Flexivirga oryzae: one gene and its partner. The protein of the gene in region 1 interacts with the protein of each later gene in a pairwise test. Links are inferred from orthologs where the notes say so. Each region holds a gene or a part of one and is shown in the gene's direction. Other genes may lie near its edges.

What was found.
Region 2: the proteins of FHU39_RS19105 (region 1) and clpS interact in binary tests that used the Escherichia coli proteins (3 or more experiments, as listed by UniProt). The link is inferred for Flexivirga oryzae from one-to-one orthologs.

Annotation. Positions count from the first base shown.
Region 1 is NZ_JACHVQ010000003.1:463,905-467,177, reverse strand. What follows is about bases 295-3,252. They hold FHU39_RS19105 (Dps family protein), read left to right. Parts: upstream 295-1,511; coding sequence 1,512-1,994; downstream 1,995-3,252. Other genes in these bases: FHU39_RS19090 (GNAT family N-acetyltransferase), read right to left, coding at 3,111-3,252; FHU39_RS19095 (aminoacyl-tRNA deacylase), read left to right, coding at 2,660-3,130; FHU39_RS19100 (SIP domain-containing protein), read left to right, coding at 2,108-2,530; FHU39_RS19110 (MFS transporter), read right to left, coding at 295-1,394. Outside these bases: ald (alanine dehydrogenase), read right to left, coding at 1-7; more of FHU39_RS19110, read right to left, coding at 138-294; more of FHU39_RS19090, read right to left, coding at 3,253-3,273.
Region 2 is NZ_JACHVQ010000001.1:893,239-896,520, forward strand. The notes cover bases 271-3,237. They hold clpS (ATP-dependent Clp protease adapter ClpS), read left to right. Parts: upstream 271-1,586; coding sequence 1,587-1,889; downstream 1,890-3,237. Other genes in these bases: FHU39_RS04010 (nicotinate phosphoribosyltransferase), read right to left, coding at 271-1,471; FHU39_RS04020 (DUF2017 domain-containing protein), read left to right, coding at 1,893-2,474; gltX (glutamate--tRNA ligase), read left to right, coding at 2,499-3,237. Outside these bases: FHU39_RS04005 (GNAT family N-acetyltransferase), read right to left, coding at 1-182; more of FHU39_RS04010, read right to left, coding at 179-270; more of gltX, read left to right, coding at 3,238-3,282. UniProt on the Escherichia coli protein: Involved in the modulation of the specificity of the ClpAP-mediated ATP-dependent protein degradation.

The DNA of each region.
Region 1 (3,273 bases):
TCTTCACTGGCGCGTGCTCCTTCTGGCTCGGTGGCCATCGGCTGCCGTGACCACGTGCGGATCGTCCGGTTTCAGGTCTAGCACCTCGGTGCGCCGGCCGCTGGTCGCTGCGCTTTCTTGTATGGCGCGCCCGGCGCCTAGCTCGCAGCGGTGAGGTCGACCGTGCGGAACGGCGACGCGATCAGGATCGCGACCGCAACCGTGAAGATGGCTGCCGCGACGATCAGCGCTGCACGGGTGCCCGCGACGGTCGCGAGCAGCCCGGCCAGCGGCGCCACGACGACGACCACGGCCCGGTTGAACGCGTGCATGGTGATGTTCGTGCGGGCCTGGAGGTGGTCCGGCGTCATGGTCTGCCGGTATGCCATCTCGTGCGAGTTGCTCGCACCCATCGCGACACCGTGCAGGCCCTGCCCGAGTGCGAGGATCGCGGCCACGTGCCAGCCGCCAGCCGTCGCGGCGAGTGCCATCACCAGCACCCCTGCGATCGTCACGAACTGGGTGGCGATGACGGTGCGTCCGGTCCCGAGTCGCCGACCGACGACCGTGGTCACCGCCGCCCCGACGACCGCACCGACGCCTGCGACGGCGGTGGTGATGCTGAACTGGATGACCGAGAGATGCAGGGTCTGCAGCCCGTAGGTGGGCACGACGACGCCGAGGATCGCGTTGGCCGCGAACCACACATGCGTGTTGATCGCGTTCGCTCGCAGATGCGGGCCGCGGTAGATCCAGCCGATCCCGTCGCGGATCTCGCTGCGTACGTTGCGTCGTGCGGCCGCGGGCTGCGTCCGCGGCTCCTCGATCCGCAGAGAGGCCATCATCGCCGCGGAGAACAGGTAGCTCAGCGCGTCGATGAGGACCGCGAACGGAGCACCGACCACCCGGATCAGGACTCCCGCCAGCGCCGGGCCCGCCGTCTGCGCAACGGCATCCGAGCCGTCCAGGAAGGCGTGACCGCGTTGCAGCTGCGCCAGCGGTATGACGCGGGGCAGGACCGCCATGGACGCCGCCGCGTTGACGAGCGTCGTTGCGCCATACAGGAACACGAGCGCAGCGAGCACCGGCACGGACAGCACCCCGGCGACCCACGCGAGCGGGACCAGGGTGAGCAGCACACCGGCCGCCAGGTCGGTGACGACCATGACGGGCTGTCGCCGCCGGCGCTCGACCCACGCCCCCGCGACGAGTCCGAAGAGCAAGTAGGGCAACCAGCGGCACGAGTTCACCCAGCCGACGTCCTGCGCGTTGCCGTGCAGTGTGACCAGGATCAGCACCTGCAGGGCGAGCAGGGTGACGTACGTGCCGAACGACGACACCGTCTCGCCGATCCACAATCGCCAGAAGGCGGTTGGCAGCCCGGGTTTGCCCCTGGCCCGCTCCCCCTCCGACATCGGTCCACTGTATAGAGCGGTCGGCGTCGGCCGGGAAGGTCAGCCTTGGCTTGCTTGCGCGCGGTCCGGAAGTGGGAAATTCTGGACTCTGTACAGATAAGGCGAAAGGCGACAGTAATGGCAACCACCAAGTCCTCCTCCACCACCACGACGTCCGAGTTGGCCTCCGGAGCCGCACAGTTCCTCACGCCGGTCGTCATCGATCTCGAAGCGCTCGTCGTCAACGGCAAGCAGGCCCACTGGCACGTCCGCGGCGGCAGCTTCATCGGCATCCACGAGCTGCTCGACGGCGTCGTGTCGCACGCCCAGGATTATGCGGACACGGCCGCGGAGCGCGTCGTCGCGCTCGGGCTGCCGCTCGACTCCCGACTGCAGACGGTCGCGGAGAAGAACACCCTTCCGGCACTGTCCGAGGGCTTCCAGCAGTGGCCGGCTACCGTGGCCGAGGTGATCGCGCAGATCGACGCCGCACTGGTGACCGTCCGGGCCGCGATCAAGGGCCTCGACGAGGTCGACCTGGCCAGCCAGGACGTGGCGATCGAGATCGAGCGCGGACTGACCAAGGACCGCTGGCTGCTCGAGGCGCACAACGCGAGCTGAGCAGGCACCACCACCACGGATCAGGGCGGGCGGCCAGTGGCCGCCCGCCCTGCCGCGTTCCGCAGAATGGGACCCGGGTTTTAGGTAAGGCTTGGCTAAGTTACAGTGGTGCCATGAATCGCCACCGTCGGGGTCCGTCGACCCACGTGCTGATCGCCGGCGACGAGCGCGACCTGGAGGTCGTCGCACAACTCGTCGCCGCGTTGCCCGCTGACGCCTTCGGCCAAGTGCTGATCGAGACGCCGATCGAGTCGGGGCCGCCGGCACTCTCGACGCCGGACCGGGTCACCGTGCAGTGGCTGCCGCGCACGGCCGACGCCGCACCCGGTGGGCGCCTCGCCGAGAGCCTCACCTGCTGGGCACGTGAATGGCTGGTCGAGGGGGACCGCCACCTGAACAGGTGCCATCACCTGTTCATCGGCGCCGCGGGCGTCCGGGCCGTCGAGGTGGTGCGCGAGGTGCTGTTCGTCGACGAGTGTCACCACCTGGAGTCGCTCGGCGACATCGTGGTGACCCGGTCGGGCGCGATCGGCTGACCGTAACGGTCCGCTCGCCTGCCCCGCGTCGGCCCTCGTCCGACCTGACTGACTGCTCGCTGGTATGACGGGAGCATCCGCGAACGTTGCGGTGTGACGGAGCAACCATCGACAGGCAGGCAGTGACCGATGAGCACCGGCGAGGAACGTGCGGCGGCGGCACTGACCGCTGCCGGTATCGACCATGAGATCGTTCGGCACGGACCGGTCCCGTCGTTGGCCGAGGCGGCCGCGGTCCGCGGCATCGAGCCGGCCCAGATCGCGAAGACGATCGTGGTCCGCCGCGACGAGGACGACTTCCTCTTCGTGCTGGTACCGGGCGACCGGAAGATCTCCTGGCCGAAACTGCGCGACCTGCTCGGCGTCAAACGACTCTCGATGCCGGACGCAGCGACGGCTTTCGACGTGACCGGCTACGAACGCGGGACCATCACGCCCTTCGGCGCTGCACAGGCCTGGCCGGTGATCGCGGACTCCCGTGTCACGGGCACGATTTCGATCGGCGGCGGTGGCCACGGCGTCTCGGCGACGGTGACCGCCGAGGACGTCATCCGGGCCCTGCATGCCCGGGTCGCCGATGTCACGGACCCGATGACGTGACACCGAGTCGCGCGGCGAGGTTGACCCACGTGCTGGTGACTTCCATGCCGAGGCCGGTGTAGAGGCCGAGGGCGCCGGTTCGCGAGTCGGTCGACAGCTCGAAGCCGGTGGCGCCGTGCGTCCGGCCGATCTCGAAGACATCG
Region 2 (3,282 bases), on another replicon or contig:
ACGCGCTCGCCGTCGAGCGCGATCGCGAGACGGAACCCCGGGCGCGCCCGGTCCCGGTCGAAGAGTTTTGCCCGCCAGTCGACCTTCTCGGGGAACCTGCCGACGACTTCGTCGTACAGATCGAACATCCGGTCGGCATACGGCTCGGCCGCGTCACCGTCCAACAACTCGATGCTGGTCATGACATCCTCTCCTTCTCCTCGCGCTGGTAGAGCGTCGGAATCACCGGCTCGCCGCGGGACATCTGCCGGGCCGTGGGCGGTAGCTCTCCCCGAGAGGTCGTGTGCCGCTTGCGGGCGTCGTCGAGGGTGCCGGTGAACACCCGCTCACCGTGCTCCACGAGGGGCACCAGCAGGGTCCGGTCGTCAGCACTCGTCCTGAGCCCCGTCGAAGGGTCGTTGGCCGCTGCGGCACCGATGCCGATCACCTCTGCCTCTGCGACGCCGCGTGGATCGCGTCGTCGGAACGCGTACTTGCGCCCACCGATGCTCGTCTTGTCCTTGCTCTTCTTCGCCACGCCCAGCAGTTCGCCGGAGGAGTCCTCCCGGGCGACGAGCTTGTAGACCAGACCGGCGGTGGGAGCGCCCGAACCCGTGACCAGCTGGGTGCCGACGCCGTAACCGTCGACCGGCCCGGCCTGCAGCGCGGCGATCGCGAACTCGTCCAGGTCGGAGGTGACCACGATCCTGGTGCTGGTCGCACCGAGCGAGTCGAGTTGCTCGCGCACCTCGCGCGCCTGCTGCAGCAGGTCGCCGGAGTCGAGCCGGACCGCGCCGAGCTGCGGACCGGCGATCTCGATGGCCAGGTTGACCGCGTTGGTCACGTCGTAGGTGTCCACCAGCAGCGTCGTGTCGGTGCCGAACGTGTCCACCTGCGACTGGAACGCGGCGCGCTCGTCGTCGTGCAGCAGGGTGAACGCGTGCGCCGCGGTGCCGGTGGTCGGCACGCCGTACCTGCGGCCCGCCTCGAGGTTGGACGTCGTGGTGAAGCCGGCGATGTATGCCGCCCGCGCGGCCGCGATCGCGGCCTCCTCATGGGTACGCCGGGAGCCCATCTCGATGCACGGCCGGTCCTCGGCGGCCGCCGTCATCCGGCTGGCCGCCGACGCGATCGCCGTGTCGTGGTTGAGGATCGACAGCACCAGCGTCTCCAGGACCACCGCCTCGGCGAAGGTCGACTCGATGATCAGCATCGGGGAGCCGGGGAAGTAGACCTCGCCCTCGGCATACCCCCAGACGTCGCCGGTGAAGCGGTAGGACGACAGCCACTCCAGGGTCGGCTCGTCCACCACCTTGTGCTCGCGCAGGAACGACAGCTCGGCGTCACCGAAGCGGAAGTCGGCGAGCGCGTCCAGCAGGCGGCCGGTGCCGGCGACCACGCCGTAGCGCCGTCCGTCGGGTAGGCGGCGGCCGAACGCCTCGAACACGCTGCGTCGTCCCGCGGTGCCGTCGCGGAGTGCGGCGCTGAGCATGGTCAGCTCGTAGTGGTCGGTCAGCAGCGCGGTGGACACGCCGGCGGATGTCGTCACGTGCGTCACTGTAGGGCAGCCTCGCGGTCCACCGCTGCTCTTGCCTATCGTTGAGACCGTGTCTGTTGCGCCTCCGGAGCATGCCTCGCCCGACGTCGACCTCGACGCCGACGCGGTCGCGGAGACCGACAAGCCCTGGGTGACCATCGTCTGGAACGATCCGGTCAACCTGATGTCCTACGTCTCGTGGGTCTTCCAGAGCTATTTCGGCTACCCGAAGGCCAAGGCCGAGAAGCTGATGATGACCGTGCACCGGGAGGGCAAGGCGGTCGTGTCGTCCGGGCCGCGTGAGCGGATGGAGACCGACACCGAGGCGATGCAGGGTTACGGCCTGTGGGCAACGTTCGAGAAGGACACCTGAACCATGGCGACCGCCTTCAAACGCAAGGGTTCCCGCATCGTCGCCCGGCTGGACGACAACGAACGCGCCATCGTGCGCGAGCTGCTGGACCAGACCCGGCAGCTGCTCGAGCCCAGCGGCGGCAGCAGCGGTGACCCGGTGGAGGACCTGCTCGCCGGTCTCGGGTCGGCCCCCGACCCGGAGGAGGTCGCGGGTCGCGACCCGGCGCTGGCCCGGCTGCTGCCCGACGGCCACCGCGGTGACCCCGAGGTGGCGGCCGAGTTCCGCGCGCTCACCGAGCACGGTCTGCGGCAGCGCAAGACCGCCAACCTGTCGACGGCGATCGAGGCGCTGGACCAGCCGGCCCACCGCGACAGGCTGGAGCTGGACGTCGGGCAGGCGCAGGCGCTGCTGATCGGGCTGGCGGACGTCCGCCTCGCGCTGGGGGAGCGCCTGGAGCTGCGCAGCGACGAGGACAGCGAGCGGCTGCAGCAGGAGCTCGCGCAGGCGGCGGTGGACGGATCGCAGGATCCGCGGGTGGTCATCGGCCTGTACTACGACTTCCTGACCTGGATGCAGGAGTCACTGGCCGGTGCGATGTTGTAGGGGGCAAGTAGCATCTGGGGCATCATGAGCGAGTCTGAAACCGTCCGCAAGCCCCGCCTCCGCGTCGCGCCGTCGCCCACCGGCGACCCGCACGTCGGCACGGCATACGTCTCGATCTTCGACCTGGCCTTCGCGCGCCAGCAGGGTGGCAGCTTCATCCTGCGCATCGAGGACACCGACCGCACCCGCTTCCAGGCGGACAGCGAGCAGCAGCTCTACGACACGCTGCACTGGCTGAACCTCGACTGGGACGAGGGGCCGGACAAGGACGGCCCGTTCGCGCCGTACAAGCAGTCCGAGCGACTGGACACCTACCAGCCGTATGTCGAGCAGCTCATCGCCGACGGGCACGCCTACCACTGCTGGTGCTCCAGCGAGCGGTTGAAGGAGATGCGCGAGGTCCAGCAGAAGACCAAGCAGCCCACCGGCTACGACCGGATGTGCCTGGGCAAGACCAAGGAGGAGCGGTCGCAGCTGCCCGGCTTCACCGAGACGCCGGTCGTGCGCATGCTCATCCCGGACGACGTGCCGCTGGCGTTCGACGACCTCATCATGGGGCCGACCAAGGCCCCCAAGCCCGACGACCAGGTGATCCTCAAGGCGGACGGCTTCCCGACCTACCACCTGGCGGTCGTGGTCGACGACCACCTGATGGAGATCACCCATGTGGTGCGGGGGCAGGAGTGGATCTCCTCAACCCCCAAGCACATCCTGCTCTACCAGTGGCTGGGCTGGGAGGCGCCGCAGTTCGCGCACATCCCGTTGCTGCGTGACGAGAAGAAGGCCAAGATCTCCAAGCGCAAGAGCC